2 regions of the Diaphorobacter sp. LR2014-1 genome follow, and region 2 is predicted to be linked to the other one. Evidence: predicted binding sites of a transcription regulator. Region 2 holds the regulator's gene; the other holds the start of a gene.

Region 1 (7,781 bases), on a different contig from region 2:
GCGTCTCCACCGGGTTCAGCACGGCATGCAGGTCCTTGATTTCCTGCATCAGCACCTCGTCGATGGCCAGGCGGCCGGCCGTGTCCACCAGCAGCACGTCGAAGAAGTGCTTCTTGGCGTAGTCCAGCGCTCCAAGGGCGATGTCGCGCGGCTTCTGGTCGGGCGTGCTGGGGAACCACTCGGCGCCGGCCTGCTTGGTCACGGTCTTGAGCTGCTCGATGGCGGCGGGGCGGTACACGTCGCCCGAGACGGTCAGCACCTTCTTCTTGCGCTTTTCGATCAGGTGCTTGGCCAGCTTGGCCGTGGTGGTGGTCTTGCCCGCGCCCTGCAGGCCGGCCATCAGGATCACCGCCGGCGGCTGCGCGTTGAGGTTGATGTCCGCCACGCCCTCGCCCATGGTCGCGGCCAGCTCCTTGTTCACGATGCCCACCAGCGCCTGGCCGGGCTTCAGGCTACCCAGCACCTCCTGGCCCAGGGCTTTTTCCTTCACGCGGGCGATGAAGTCGCGCACCACGGGCAGCGCCACGTCGGCCTCCAGCAGGGCCATGCGCACCTCGCGCAGCATGTCCTGCACATTGGCTTCGGTGATGCGGGCCTGGCCGCGCATCTCCTTGACGAGACGGGTGAGTTTTTCGGTGAGTGCGGAGGCCATGGCCAAATGCTCCAGATGCACCGGCCCGGGCGTAATGCCGGCCGATGGCACAGCCCCGACGACCAGGGGCGAAAGGCTAAACTGCGAACCCATGATTTTACCCAGTGCTTCCCCGCTCGGCTGGCTGCTCGCCCTGGCCACCGCCGCCGCCTACGCGCTGGCGGCGGCCCTGGCGCCGCGCACCTCCACAGGTCGCGGCCAACTGGCCATCATGGCCCCTGCCTGGATGCTGCATGGCGCCGCGCTGGTCTGGGGCCTGCTGGGCAGCACGCCCCATTTCGGCTTTGCCGCTGCCTTGTCGATGACGGCCTGGCTGGTACTGACCACCTACGCCGTTGAGCGGCAGCTGTTTCCGCAGATGCGCGCGCGCTGGGTGCTGTGCGCACTGGGCGGCGCGGCCGTGTTGGTGGCAGCGCTGTTTCCGGGCCGGCCACTGCACGTATCCGCCTCGCCCTGGCTGCCGCTGCACCTCACGCTGGGCATTGCATGCTATGGCCTGTTTGCAGCAGCGGTGGTGCACGCCTGGCTCATGAGCCGTGCCGAGCGCCAGATGCGCCTGGCAGCCGATTCGCACAGCGGCATGCCGCTGCTGACGCTGGAGCGGCTCACGTTCCGCTTCGTGACGGCGGGCTTTGTGCTGCTCTCGGCCACGCTGGTGGCGGGCTGGCTGTTCAGCGAGCAGCTCTACGGCCGCGCCTGGCTGTGGGACCACAAGGCCGTGTTCTCGCTGCTGGCCTGGATCACATTCGCAGTGCTGCTGCTGGGCCGCTCGCGCTTTGGCTGGCGCGGCCGCAGCGCCGTGCGCGTGCTGTATGCAGGCACGGCACTGCTGCTGCTGGCCTACGTGGGCTCGCGCTTCGTGATGGAAGTGGTGCTGGGGCGGGCGGCATGAAATACCTGGTCCTGTTCGCTGTGCTGGCCGTGGTCTACGCGGTGTGGCGCGCGCAGCGCCGTGCGTCTGCGCCGCGGCAAGGCAACACCCAGCGCCCGTCCATCGCACCGCCACAGGACATGGTGCGCTGCGCCCACTGCAGCGTGCACCTGCCACGTGGCGATGCCGTGCCCGAGGGGGCGCATATGTACTGCAGCACCGCCCACCGGGACCGTGGGCCCGCCTGAGCCGATGCCCTCCAAGCTGGCAGCCGCCGCCTCTCCCCTGCCCTTTCATCGCCTGTGGAATGCCTTCCTCACAGCGCGCGTGATGGTGGCGCTGGCGCTGCTGCTGCTGCAGTTGCTGGGCATTGCACTCAACCAGGCCGGCGAACCGCTGCTGTTCAGCATCTGCCTGGGCTACCTGGTGGCCACGGTGGCGCTGCGGGTGTGGGGGCACGGCGCCGTCCCTGATCCGCGGCCCGGCATCCAGTGGTTGCCGTCCATCGGGCTGGATCTGTTGCTGGTCAGCGTGCTGCAGGCGCTGCAGCAGTCGGGCGGCTTGAATTTCACGCCGTTGTTCGGACTTCCGGTCCTGATGGCAGGCGTGCTGGGATCCTTGACACTGGCTCTGGCAACCACGGCCGGCGCCACGCTGCTGCTGCTGGCCTGGGCCTGGTGGCTGGGCACATACGGCGGCGCCGGAGACGGCACGCAGCGCTACCTGCAGGCGGCGTTGACAGGCACCGGCTACTTCATCGTCGCCTATCTGGTGCACCTGCTGGCCGCCAAGCTCACCAGCGAGCAGCAGATGGCCCGGCGCAGCCAGATGGATGCGCGCACCCACCGCGCGGTCAGTGCCCTGGTGATGCAGCACGTGGCCGATGGCGTGCTGGTGCTGGACCTGCATGGCCAGGTCCGCCTGGCCAACCCCGCGGCATTGCTGATGCTCGGCCACAAGATCTCCGGAGATTCCTCCCTGACGCTCACCCACACGGCGGCCTTCAAACCCCTCATGGACCTGGCGTGCGCCACTTTCCAGATGGAGCGTCCCCAGCATGCCGATGTCAACGTCCTGCACGATGGCCAGATCCCCATGGCCCTGCGCGTGCGCGCATGGCTCACCCACACGCAGGACACCCCGGACGACTCTCCGGGGGAGCCGCTGTGCGTAATGTTCCTGCACGACCTGCGCGAGATGGAAGCGCACTTGCGCACCGAGAAGCTGGCCGCCATGGGGCGGATGTCGGCCGCCGTGGCGCATGAGATCCGCAACCCGCTGGCAGCGATCGTGCAGGCCAACGAACTACTGGACGAAGACCTGGACGACCCCACACAGAAGCGCCTGACACACATGGTGCGCCAAAACGCCGACCGGCTGGTGCGCATCACCGAAGACGTACTGGACATTGCGCGCGTGCAGCACCAGATCCACCAGGCCAGCTCCTCCACCGTGGCACTGGATGCCATGGTGCAGCAGGTGTGGAACGACTGGACGGCGCAGGACCCCGCACGCCGCCAGGGGCAACTGGTACTGGACGCGGGCTCGGCGCAGGTGGAGTTCGACGCCGAGCACCTGCGGCGCGTGCTGGTGAACCTGCTGGACAACGCATTGCGCTACAAGGGCCCCGAACCCGATTCGCTATGCCTCGCGACGCGCGCCACCCCCGGCGGGAAGGCCGGCGTGCAGGTGTGGAGCGATGGCGCGCCGCTGGACAAATCGGTGGAGCGGCATCTGTTCGAGCCTTTCTTCTCATCCGAAAGCCGCTCCAGCGGGCTGGGCTTGTACATCTGCCGCGAGCTGTGCCAGCGCCACGGGGCGGCCATCGGCCACCAGCGCACCACACGCAGCCTGGCGCGCGGCGAGGTGGCGGGAAACGCCTTCACTGTGACCTTCCGCAGTCTTTCGCGCCCTGCGGACAGCGCATCACTGTTTGACACAATCGTGGTCTGACACGGCCCACAGACCATGAATGCATCCACCGCCTCCATTCTTGTCGTCGATGACGAACCCGATCTGCGCACCCTCTATGAGCTGACCCTGCTGCGCGAAGGCTACCGCGTGGAGACCGCCGCCAGCGTGGACGACGCGCGCCAACAGCTGCAGACGCAGAAGTTCGACGTCGTGATCACCGACATGCGGCTGCCCGACGGCTTCGGCATGGACTTGCTGCACGACCTGCGCAGCCAACAGCGGCGTGAACGCTGCGTGGTCATGACGGCCTATGGATCGGCCGAGAACGCGGTGGAGGCGCTGCGCGCGGGCGCGTTCGACTACCTGACCAAGCCCGTGGACCTGAAGCAATTCCGTGCCGTGGTGGCCTCGGCGGTGCAGGGTATTGGCGCCGTACTGGCGGCGCCCAAATCCACCCGCCCCGGCGCACGCAATGTCACGCAGTGGCCGGACATGCAAGATCCTGTGCTGGATCGCCTGATCGGCGACTCCGAAGCCATGCGCAATGTGAAGCAGCGCATCGCCAAGGTGGCGCGCAGCATGGCCCCCGTGCTGGTGCGTGGCGAGTCAGGCACGGGCAAGGAACTGGTGGCCCGCGCGCTGCATGCCAGCAGCCAGCGCTCCGAAGGCCCACTGATCGCCGTCAACTGCGGCGCAATTCCCGAGAACCTGCTGGAGGCAGAGTTCTTTGGCGCGCGCAAGGGTTCCTACACCGGCTCTACGCACGACCGGGAGGGCTACTTCCAGGCCGCCCGTGGAGGCACGCTGTTCCTTGACGAAATTGGCGACCTGCCGCTGCCCATGCAATCCAAACTGCTGCGTGCGATCCAGGAGCGCACGGTACGGCCCCTGGGCTCCACGCAGGAAGAAGCCGTGGACGTGCGCATCGTCAGCGCCACGCACCGAGACCTGGCCGCTGACGTGCAGGCGGGGCGCTTCCGCCAGGATCTGTATTACCGGCTGAATGTCATCGAACTGCTGATCCCACCGTTGCGCGAGCGGCGAGAGGACCTGCCCGCGCTGTGCGAGGCCTTGCTGGCCCGTATCGAGCAAGAATCGGGGGTGGCCGTTCCCCACCTGACAGAGGAAGCGCTGCAGTGCATTGCACAGCACCCGCTCACCGGCAATGTGCGCGAGCTGGAAAACCTGCTGCACCGCGCGGTAGCCCTCAGCGATGGCCATGAGCTGCACGTCGAAGGCGCGCCAGCCTCCACCGTGGAGGCACCGCCACCCCTACCGCAGCCCGTACCGTCCGCACCAGCCATCGCGCAGCCTGCTGAGCCGCACGCGCCCCCTCGTTGGTCCGGCATCAGCGAAGGCATGCCCCTGCCCAACGACCTGCAAGCCTGGCTCGACCAGCAGGAACGGGAAATACTCGTGCGCGCCCTGCGCGAGGCGGGTTTCAACCGCACGGCCACCGCAGCCCGCCTGGGCATCAGCCTGCGCCAGATCCGTTACCGGATTGCCCGGCTGCACATCGAGGTACCGCAAGACGGCGACAGCCATGGCGACGCGCAGCCCTGAGCGTGCGGCCCGGCGGCCCGCCTGGCACGGCGGCTGGTACGCGAATGCGAGACGCATGGACTCGCCCAACCACGGGCCACGCCCCCCGCAGGCCAGCGTGGACCTCATCGTGGTGCATTCCATCAGCCTTCCCCCCGGGCAGTTTGGCGGGGACCATGTCCACCGGCTTTTCATGAACCAGCTGGACTGGGACGCCCATCCTTATTTCCAGCAGATTCGCGGCCTGGAAGTGTCGACGCATTTCTTCATCACGCGCGCGGGTGTGCTGTGGCAGTTCGTGGACGTGGGCCGACGCGCCTGGCACGCGGGCCGTTCCCACTACCGGGGGCGCGATGCCTGCAACGACGACTCGATCGGCGTTGAGCTCGAGGGGCTGGAAGGTGGGAGCTTCGAGCAAGCGCAGTACGCCACCCTTGTGACCCTTTGCAAGGCGCTGCGGCAGCGCTACCCCGTGCGCTACATCGCAGGACATGAGCACATCGCCCCTGAACGCAAACACGACCCAGGCCCTGGGTTTGACTGGCGTGTACTTCGTGGAGCCTTCGCCGGCACGGGTGTTCTTTTTCCGCCAGGGTGTTGATCCTCCCAGGCACCTGGACGCATTGCCGCACTTTGCGCCTTCGCCTCGCCTTCACTGCTCAGGATGAAGTTGCACGCGCGTTTGCGCGCAAGATCGGCCGGCATGCCGCACCATGGCTCAAGCCGTCGGATGCGGGCCTGATCCTACGGGGGCTGCGACGGCAGTAGAAGGCCCAGGCGTTCAATCACGTCGAAACGATCTCGCCAGCCTCTTACGGGGATACACTACCCCTAGTGTCTTGAGCCATCAACACACACTAGATATAGTGTGCGGCGACAGTCTACGCCGCCGTCTCGCCGGCCGAAGGTGACTGCCGTCCGCCTGGCCATTTCTCCGAACACCTCCGAGGACCTCCATGCACGCTGCGCCCCTATCCGCTCCTGTTGACACCCCATCGCCTGCACGGGCCACCCCGTCAGCCACGCCGACCGGGGCCCATCCACTGATGCACTACCAGATCATCCGCCGCAACGGCGCCGTGGTGCCCTTCGAGCCGCAAAAAATCGCCGTGGCGATGATGAAAGCATTCCTGGCCGTTCACGGGGCACAGGGAGCGGCCTCGGCGAGCGTGCGCGAAGTGGTGGATCAGCTGACCCAGGCAGTCGTGCGCGCGCTGATGCGCTCGCGCCCCGCGGGAGGAACGTTCCACATTGAGGACGTGCAGGACCAGGTGGAGCTGGGCTTGATGCGAGGCAGCCATCATGAGGTGGCACGCGCCTACGTGCTCTACCGCGAGCGCCGCGCGCAAGAACGCGCACAGAAGAAGGAACAACTGCTACCCCAGATGCCGGCCCTGTATGTACAGGACCAAGGTCAGCGCGTGGAGCTTGACATTCTGCGCCTGCAGAGCCTGGTAGAAGCCGCATGCACGGGCCTGGGATCGGACGTCCAGGCCGCGCCCATCATCGCGGAGACCATGCGCAACCTGTACGACGGCGTACCCATGGACGAGGTGTACAAGGCATCCATCCTCGCGGCGCGCACCCTGATCGAGAAAGATCCCGGCTACACCTACGCGACGGCACGACTGTTGCTGCACACCATCGTGCGCGAGGTGTTAGGCCGCGACGTGAATCCCGCCGACATGGCCCTGGCCTACGCCGACAACTTTCCACAATTCATCCGCCAGGGCGTGGACAACGAGTTGCTCGACCCGCGCCTGATGGAATTCGACCTGCAGCGCCTGGGAAGCACACTGAAGGCCGAGCGCGACCTGCAGTTCGACTATCTTGGCCTACAGACGCTGTACGACCGCTACTTCCTGCATGTGCGCAAAACGCGCATCGAGCTGCCTCAGACCTTTTTCATGCGCGTGGCCATGGGCCTGGCGCTGCGCGAGGACGACCGCAACGCCCGTGCCATCGAGTTCTACGAACTGCTCAGCTCCTTCGATTTCATGAGCAGCACGCCCACGCTGTTCAACAGCGGCACATTGCGCTCGCAGCTATCCAGCTGCTACCTGACCACGGTGCCCGACGAGCTGGAGGGCATCTACGAATCCATCAAGGAAAACGCCCTGCTGTCCAAGTTCGCGGGCGGCCTGGGTAACGACTGGACACGCGTACGCGCCCTCGGTGCACGCATCAAGGGCACGAACGGCGAGTCGCAAGGCGTGGTGCCGTTCCTCAAGGTGGTCAACGACACGGCCGTGGCCGTGAACCAGGGCGGCAAGCGCAAGGGTGCCGTCTGCACCTACCTGGAAAGCTGGCACCTGGACATCGAAGAATTCCTGGAGCTGCGCAAGAACACCGGCGACGACCGGCGACGCACACACGACATGAACACGGCCAACTGGATTCCCGACCTGTTCATGAAACGCGTAATGGAAAAGGGCCTGTGGACACTGTTTTCCCCCTCGGATGTCCCTGATCTGCACGACCTGTACGGACAGGCCTTCGAAAAAGCCTACATCGCCTACGAGGCCAAGGCCGAGAGCGGCGAGCTGCCTCTGTTCAAACGCGTACCGGCCGTCGACCTCTGGCGCAAGATGCTTTCCATGCTGTTCGAGACCGGGCATCCCTGGATCACCTTCAAGGACCCGTGCAACATCCGCTCTCCCCAGCAGCATGTAGGCGTAGTGCACAGTTCCAATCTCTGTACCGAGATCACGCTCAACACCAGCGATGCCGAGACGGCCGTGTGCAACCTGGGATCGGTGAACCTCGCGCGCCATCTCAAGGACGGAGGCATCGACCACGACA
Region 2 (7,781 bases):
TTCTCAATATGCAGGCGAACCTCGGCTTGCCTGGCGTCCATGAAGGGAGTGGCCATCGCCGAGGTATCAAAGGTGCTGCCGTTGAGCTCAAACGCCAGGCGCGGCGTCACCTTGACCTCGCGGTCCGCAGAAAAACTGCTCAGGAAAGGAACGTCCAGTTCCACGCGGCGCAACGTGTGCACCACCTTCACCGTACGGTCATCGAATTCGACGACACCACCCTTCAATGCGATATTGAAGAGCGCGAAATGTGCCGGCTCCGTGGCTGATTTCTCGCCCTGCGGCTTCGCCGCCATGAGCGCGAGCAGGTCATCCACGTCATAAACCCCTGGGGCCAATTGCGTGACACGAACTACCGGGTCGTCTACCTGCAGCGCATCGATCACTGGAGCGCCCCGCCAAAGGGATTGCAATTCAGCGTCTATATAGATGCGGCCCACCCGTACCTGCTCTGAACTGCCATCCTTTGACGCCAGGGCTACGCCGTGCAAAGTGGCCTCCAAAGTCCAGGGCAAAAACTCCACCCGTTCGACCGTCAGCTTGCGCCCCAGCGCTTCACTCGCATGCCTTTCAATCTGCGACTGCGCCAGCGGAGGGACCACCAGCCAACCGAGCAGCCACGCGCCGCCCCAGCACAGCACCAACCATGCAAATCGACGAATCCAGGGGTTGTTCTTGATGGCTTGCAGCACGCGGCACCTATTCTGTTGAGCTACCAACGCAATGGGACCGTTCCCGCGCCGACGCAGGCAGGTAAAAAAACGCAAAAAAAGAAAGCCCGGTGTCGAACTTCTTCGCACACCGGGCTTGACGGCTGACACAACGGTCTTTCGCCATCTTTTTGCGCTTGGGAGAGGATCGTCTCAAGCGCAGGAGGCAAGGGATTGCCTCCAGGGGTTGCCTTGGAGGAGATCTCATGTGATGCGGCACTGTCTGCCATTCATCGCGCTGATCGCCCCGTTTGGCGGATGCCTGAGTCGTTCAGGCGCCTCAAAGATAGCAAATTCGAGCGCGCCTTCCAACAGCTTTTAGCAATGAAAAATTTCATGCAATTGACTGTTTCGTTAATCAGTCGAATTGCTTGCGCACAGACCCTTCTTAAAAGGACATGCGTGAAAAATCTGTGCTTTCCCACAGATTTAACAGAACTTTTTGTTCTAAAAAATTCAAATGTTAGTATTGACCTTGAATTTGGAGACCTCCTAGAATCCGCCAGCCCTCAACCAAGGCCTAGTAAAAACCCTAGCCGCTACAGATTTCGGCTACGACAGTCAACAGATTCCCCTGGGCCTAACGCGCCTAAACGGACTGAACGGCATACCCACCCAGACCCCACCGTCTGGCAGGACCGGACTCCTGAGCAACCACGGCAGTGCTCTTCGCTCAGGAGCCGACTTAGAAAGGAAAGCTATGACAGCGTCAGGAAATGTGATTGCCGGCGTCCGCACGTTTGCGGGCGATGTGATCAACGGTTTTCTGGAAGTGACACACAGCGGCTTCGCCCTGCTCGGGCTGGGCGTCGTCTTTGGCGTGATCACACTTACGGCACGCCCGGACCTGCGCCAGGCAGGAGAAGAAGAACTCATGGGCTGGCTGCAGGCCCGCCAGGAAGCCGTAGTGGGCTTCCCTATGGAGCCTGCCGCAAGCGAGCGGGCAGTAGCGCTCAACCCCAAGGAGTTGCCGCGGGAACAGGCTGCCGTGGCCTACTGGCTCAGCAAGAAGTACCGCGTGGCGCCCGAACCGCTGGCGGCACTGGTCACCGAGGCGTATGAAATCGGCGCGCGGACCAAGCTGGATCCCACCTTGATCCTGGCCGTCATGGCCGTGGAATCGAGCTTCAACCCGTTTGCACAAAGCCCGGTAGGTGCGCAAGGATTGATGCAGGTGATGACGCGCGTGCATACCGACAAGTACGAAGGCTTTGGTGGGCACCTGGCGGCATTCGATCCCGTGGCCAACCTGCGCGTGGGCGTGAAGGTGCTGCAGGAGTGCATCGCGCGCGCCGGCTCGCTGGAAGGCGGACTGCGTTACTACGTCGGCGCAGCCAACCTGCCCGACGACGGGGGCTACGCCGCCAAGGTACTGGCGGAGCATTTCCGGCTGCGCCAGGTCGCCAATGGTCGCACGGGCGTTTCTCCCGCCGGCCCCGTGAATCCACCTCTCCTGTCCACCAAGGCTCCTGCCACACCGGAAGCCGCACCTGCAACCCCTGCCACTGGCGAGAAGGTGGCCCTGCTGAGCGGCCTCTGAAGAGCCTACTCTGGCATTGATGAAGGGCGTGCTCAGCTACACTAGCAGGGCACGCAACTGGCGATAGGCGCGGACGTCCCCCGGGGCACCGCCGCTGACGTGGACACCGGCAGGAAACAGCGTTTTTCTGCAAACCACTGGGGAGCGTGCCGCGCGGCAGGCACCAGCCCCGCAGCGATCCGTCGTTCGCCTGGGCAGCCCTTGATTGCCAAGGGACACTTAGTTCATCGGACTGCCATGTACCAACGCAATATTCTTGTCGAACAAACCGATCCCGAGGTGTGGGCCGCCATCCAGGCCGAAGACCGCCGCCAGGAAGAACACATTGAGCTGATCGCCAGCGAGAACTACGCCTCGCCCGCCGTGATGGCCGCTCAGGGCTCGCAGCTCACCAACAAGTACGCCGAAGGCTACCCTGGCAAGCGCTACTACGGCGGCTGCGAGAACGTGGACGTGATCGAGCAGTTGGCCATCGACCGCATCAAGCAACTCTTCGGCGCCGAAGCGGCCAATGTGCAGCCCAACTCGGGTTCGCAGGCCAACCAGGCTGTGCTGATGGCCTTCCTGAAGCCCGGCGACACCATTCTGGGCATGAGCCTGGCCGAGGGCGGCCACCTCACGCACGGCATGCCGCTGAACATGAGCGGCAAGTGGTTCAACGTAGTCTCCTACGGACTGAACGACAAGGAAGAGATCGACTACGACGCGCTGGAAGCCAAGGCCCGCGAGCACAAGCCCAAGCTGATCATCGCCGGCGCCTCCGCCTACGCCCTGCGCATCGACTTCGAGCGCTTCGCGAAGATCGCCAAGGAAGTCGGCGCCATCTTCTGGGTGGACATTGCCCACTATGCCGGTCTGGTCGTCGCGGGCGAGTACCCCAACCCGGTGCCGTTTGCGGACGTGGTGACCTCCACCACGCACAAGAGCCTGCGCGGCCCACGCGGCGGCATCATTCTGATGAAGGCCGAGCACGAGAAGGCCATCAACAGCGCCATCTTCCCCGGCCTGCAGGGCGGCCCGCTGGAGCACGTCATCGCCGCCAAGGCCGTGGCCTTCAAGGAAGCCCTGTCGCCCGAGTTCAAGCAGTATCAGCAGCAGGTGACCAAGAACGCCAAGGTGTTCGCGGAAACGCTGATCCAGCGCGGACTGCGCATCGTGAGCGGTCGCACCGAAAGCCACGTGATGCTGGTGGACCTTCGCGCCAAGGGCATCACCGGCAAGGAGGCCGAGGCAGCCCTGGGCAAGGCCCATATCACGATCAACAAGAACGCGATCCCCAACGATCCCGAAAAGCCGATGGTCACCAGCGGCATTCGCGTGGGCACGCCCGCCATCACGACACGGGGTTTCAAGGAAGAGGAAACGCGCCTCACGGCCAACCTGGTGGCCGACGTGCTGGACAATCCGCATGACGAGGCGAACCTGGAAGCCGTGCGCGCCAAGGTGCACGCGCTGACCAGCCGCTTCCCGGTCTATCGCTGATCGACCGCCGCGATGAAGTGCCCCTTTTGCAGCCATCAGGAGACCCAGGTCGTCGAGACCCGCGTCTCCGAGGACGGGGACTTCATCCGCCGCAGGCGCCAGTGCGGCGCCTGCGACAAGCGCTTCACAACCTACGAACGACCGGAAGTCAACTTCCCCACGGTCGTCAAGAAGGACGGCCGCCGCGTCGAATACGACCGCGAGAAACTGCTGGGATCGTTCAAGCTGGCGCTGCGCAAGCGACCGGTGAGCACAGTGCAGATCGACTCGGCCATCGAGCGCATCGAGGAAAAGCTGCTCAACCTGGGGCAGCGCGAGATTCTGTCCAGCCGCATCGGCGAGCTGGTCATGCGCGAGCTGAAGAAGCTCGACAAGGTGGCCTATGTGCGCTACGCCAGCGTTTACCGCAGCTTCGAGGACATCGACGAGTTCCGCGCGCTGGTGGACGAAGTCCGCAAGTAAGCCGCAGCTCTCCCATTGCTCTTCTATTGATAGCTGGCAGCGCCCACTGGGCGGGCGCTACAGCCGTTTTTGACCATCACCCCAGGCGGACTGCCGGAATCGGAGCCACGGCCTGCACCACGTCGCCGCATTGCGCACGGTGGCGCAGCGCATGGTCCATGATGACCAATGCAAGCAACGCCTCGGCGATCGGCGCGGCGCGGATGCCCACGCAGGGGTCGTGGCGCCCCTTCGTGATCACCTCGGTACTCTGGCCGTGGATGTCGATGGACTCGCGCGGGCTGATGATGGAACTGGTGGGCTTGATGGCCAGCGACACCTCGAGGTCCTGCCCGGTGCTGATGCCGCCCAGCACGCCACCCGCGTTGTTGCTGGCGAAGCCCGTGGGCGTGAGCGAATCGCCGTGCGTGGTGCCACGCTGGGCCACGCTGGCAAAGCCGGCGCCAATCTCCACACCCTTCACGGCGTTCAGGCCCATCATCACATGGGCGATGTCGGCGTCCAGCTTGTCGTACAGCGGCTCGCCCAGCCCCACGGGCACACCGGTAGCTTGCACACGAATGCGCGCGCCGCAGGAGTCGCCGGACTTGCGCAGCGCGTCCATGTAGTCCTCGTAGGCCTGCACGTCGGCCACCGGCGCGAAGAAGGGGTTGTGCGGCACATGCTCCCAGCTCTCGAACGGGATGGGCAGCTCGCCCAGTTGGGTCATGCAGGCACGAAAGCGGGTGCCGTATTTCTCGGCCAGCCATTTCTTGGCCACCGCGCCGGCGGCCACGGTGGGTGCCGTGAGGCGCGCAGACGAGCGGCCGCCACCGCGCGGGTCGCGCAGGCCGTACTTGTGCCAGTAGGCATAGTCGGCATGCCCCGGGCGGAAGCTCTGCGCGATGTTGCCGTAGTCCTTGCTGCGCTGGTCGGTGTTGCGGATCAGCAGCGCGATGGGCGTGCCGGTGGTCTTGCCCTCATATACGCCCGAGAGGATTTCCACCGCATCCGGCTCGTTGCGCTGCGTCACATGGCGGCTGGTGCCGGGGCGGCGGCGGTCCAGGTCGGCCTGAATGTCGGCCTCGGACAGTTCCATGCCGGGCGGGCAGCCGTCGATCACGCAGCCGATGGCGGGGCCATGGGATTCACCAAAGTTGGTGACGCAAAAAAGGGTACCGAGTGTGTTGCCGCTCATAGGAGTGCGATTATCCCCGAGCCACTGTTACTACCAAAAAAATAGCTGCCAGCGCTTGATTGACAAGCGCTGGCAGCTATTTTGATCACCAAATCAGTTGGCCGGCCGCGATTCTTCCTGCGGCCAGTCGCGGATGTAGGCCTTGAGCAGCTTGTTCTCGAAATTCTGGCTGTCCACCACGGCCTTGGCCACGTCGTAGAAGCTGACCACGCCCATCAGCATGCGCTTGTCCATCACGGGCATGTAGCGCGCGTGGCGGCCCAGCATCATGCGGCGCACCTCGTCCATGTCGGTCTCCAGCGTGCAGGTCAGCGGCGCGTCGTCCATGGCGGTACGCACCAGCATGGTGCCCACGCCGCCACCATTTTTCGTCAGCGCCTGGATCACCTCGCGGAAGGTGAGCATGCCCACCAGGTCGCCATGCTCCATCACGACCAGCGAGCCGATGTCCTTCTCGGCCATGGCATCCACGGCGCGGGCCAGCGGCTCGTCGGGATGCACGGTGTAGAGGGTGTTGCCTTTGAGGCGCAGGATGTCGCTGACTTTCATGGGGAGTCTCCGAAGGGTTCTGCAGGCGCTGCATGCAGCCCGATAGCGAATAAATATAGCCCACAATGGCGCACAAATTCACCACTTTGGAGACATGAATGCCCGGATATTCCGACCCCGGCTTCGACACGCTGGCCCTGCACGCCGGCGCGCAGCCGGACCCCGCCACAGGTGCGCGCGCCGTGCCGATCCACCTGAGCACCTCGTTCGTCTTCGAGTCGAGCGACCATGCGGCGGCCCTGTTCAACCTGGAGCGCCCGGGCCATGTGTACAGCCGCCTGAGCAACCCCACCAACGCGGTGCTGGAGCAGCGCGTGGCAGCGCTGGAGGGCGGCGTGGGGGCGATTGCCGTGGCCAGCGGGCAGGCCGCGCTGCACCTGGCGATTGCCACATTGATGGGCGCAGGCAGCCACATCGTGGCCAGCACGGCGCTGTATGGCGGCAGCCAGAACCTGCTGCACTACACGCTGCGCCGCTTCGGCATTGACACCACCTTCGTGAAGCCCGGCGACATCGACGGCTGGCGCGCCGCCATCCGCCCCAACACCAAGCTGTTCTTTGGCGAAACCGTAGGCAACCCCGGGCTGGAGGTGTTGGACATCCCCACGGTCGCGGACATTGCGCATGAAGCTGGCGTGCCCCTGCTGGTGGACTCCACCCTCACCTCGCCGTGGCTCATCAAGCCCTTCGAGCATGGCGCGGACCTGGTGTACCACTCGGCCACCAAGTTCCTCTCAGGCCATGGCACGGTGATCGGCGGCATCGTGGTCGATGGCGGTAGCTTCGACTGGGAAGGCTCCGGCCGCTTCCCCGAGCTGACCCAGCCCTACGACGGCTTTCACAACATGGTGTTCACCGAGGAGAGCACCGTGGGCGCCTTCCTGCTGCGCGCTCGCCGCGAGGGCCTGCGCGACTTCGGCGCCTGCATGAGCCCGCACACCGCCTGGCTGATCCTGCAGGGCATCGAAACCCTACCGCTGCGCATGGAACGCCATATGCGCAATACCGAGAAGGTGGTGCAGTTCCTGGCCAGCCACCCGTTCGTCGAGCGCGTGGGCCACCCGCTGCTCGAGTCCCACCCCAGCCACCAGCTCGCGCAGCGCCTGCTGCCGCGCGGCGCGGGCTCGGTGTTCAGCTTCGACCTCAAGGGCAACCGCGAGCAGGGCAAGACGTTCATCGAGACGCTCAAGCTCTTCAGCCACCTGGCCAATGTGGGTGACTGCCGCAGCCTGGTGATCCACCCCGCCTCCACCACGCACTTCCGCATGAGCGACGAAGCGCTCGCCGCGGGTGGCATCAGCCAGGGCACGATCCGCCTGTCGATCGGGCTGGAAGATGCCGACGACCTGATCGACGACCTCAAGCGGGCACTCAAGGCTGCGGAGAAGCAAGCGGGAAAGGCGGGTGCGTGATGTACGTGCAAGTCAACGGCGCACAGACCTACTGCTACACCGGCGGCAAGCCCTTCGATGCCGCTAAGCCCACCGTGGTGTTCATCCACGGCGTGCTCAACGACCACAGCGTCTGGGCGCTGCAAAGCCGCTACATGGCCAACCATGGCTGGAACGTGCTGGCCGTCGACCTGCCCGGCCACAGCAAAAGCGCGGGCGATGCCCCTGCGAGCGTGGAGCAGGCGGCCGACTTCGTGGGCGCCCTGCTCGACGCACTGTCCATCCAGCGCGCCGCGCTGGTGGGCCATAGCTGGGGCTCGTTGATCGCGCTGGAGGCCGCCGCACGCCTGGGCGGGCGCGTGAGCCATCTGGTGCTGGTCGGTACGGCCTACCCGATGAAGGTGTCGCCCGCGCTCATCGAGGCATCCCAGACCGACCCCGAGCAGGCGCTGCGCATGGTCAACGTGTTC

Evidence for each region. The regulator NrdR, encoded in region 2, represses ribonucleotide reductase genes. The targets are predictions, from matches to a motif close to CACNANATNTNGTG.
Region 1: the regulator NrdR is predicted to act here: its motif matches at 5,835-5,848, upstream of BV908_RS02990 (ribonucleoside-diphosphate reductase subunit alpha).

What each region holds. Positions count from the first base shown of each region.
Region 1 covers NZ_MTBE01000002.1:222,886-230,666, forward strand. Annotated here, with positions in the region: gene ffh (signal recognition particle protein) at 1-652, opposite strand, end outside; gene ccsA (cytochrome c biogenesis protein CcsA) at 744-1,544, shown strand; gene BV908_RS02970 (PP0621 family protein) at 1,541-1,771, shown strand; gene BV908_RS02975 (histidine kinase dimerization/phospho-acceptor domain-containing protein) at 1,776-3,476, shown strand; gene BV908_RS02980 (sigma-54 dependent transcriptional regulator) at 3,492-5,000, shown strand; gene ampD (1,6-anhydro-N-acetylmuramyl-L-alanine amidase AmpD) at 4,981-5,580, shown strand; gene BV908_RS02990 (ribonucleoside-diphosphate reductase subunit alpha) at 5,936-7,781, shown strand, end outside.
Region 2 covers NZ_MTBE01000009.1:61,507-69,287, forward strand. Annotated here, with positions in the region: gene BV908_RS09405 (DUF748 domain-containing protein) at 1-692, opposite strand, end outside; gene BV908_RS09410 (lytic transglycosylase domain-containing protein) at 1,411-2,250, shown strand; ZMP/ZTP riboswitch at 2,294-2,453, shown strand; gene glyA (serine hydroxymethyltransferase) at 2,488-3,732, shown strand; gene nrdR (transcriptional regulator NrdR) at 3,745-4,194, shown strand; gene aroC (chorismate synthase) at 4,271-5,371, opposite strand; gene BV908_RS09430 (CBS domain-containing protein) at 5,465-5,920, opposite strand; gene BV908_RS09435 (O-acetylhomoserine aminocarboxypropyltransferase) at 6,019-7,332, shown strand; gene BV908_RS09440 (alpha/beta hydrolase) at 7,332-7,781, shown strand, end outside.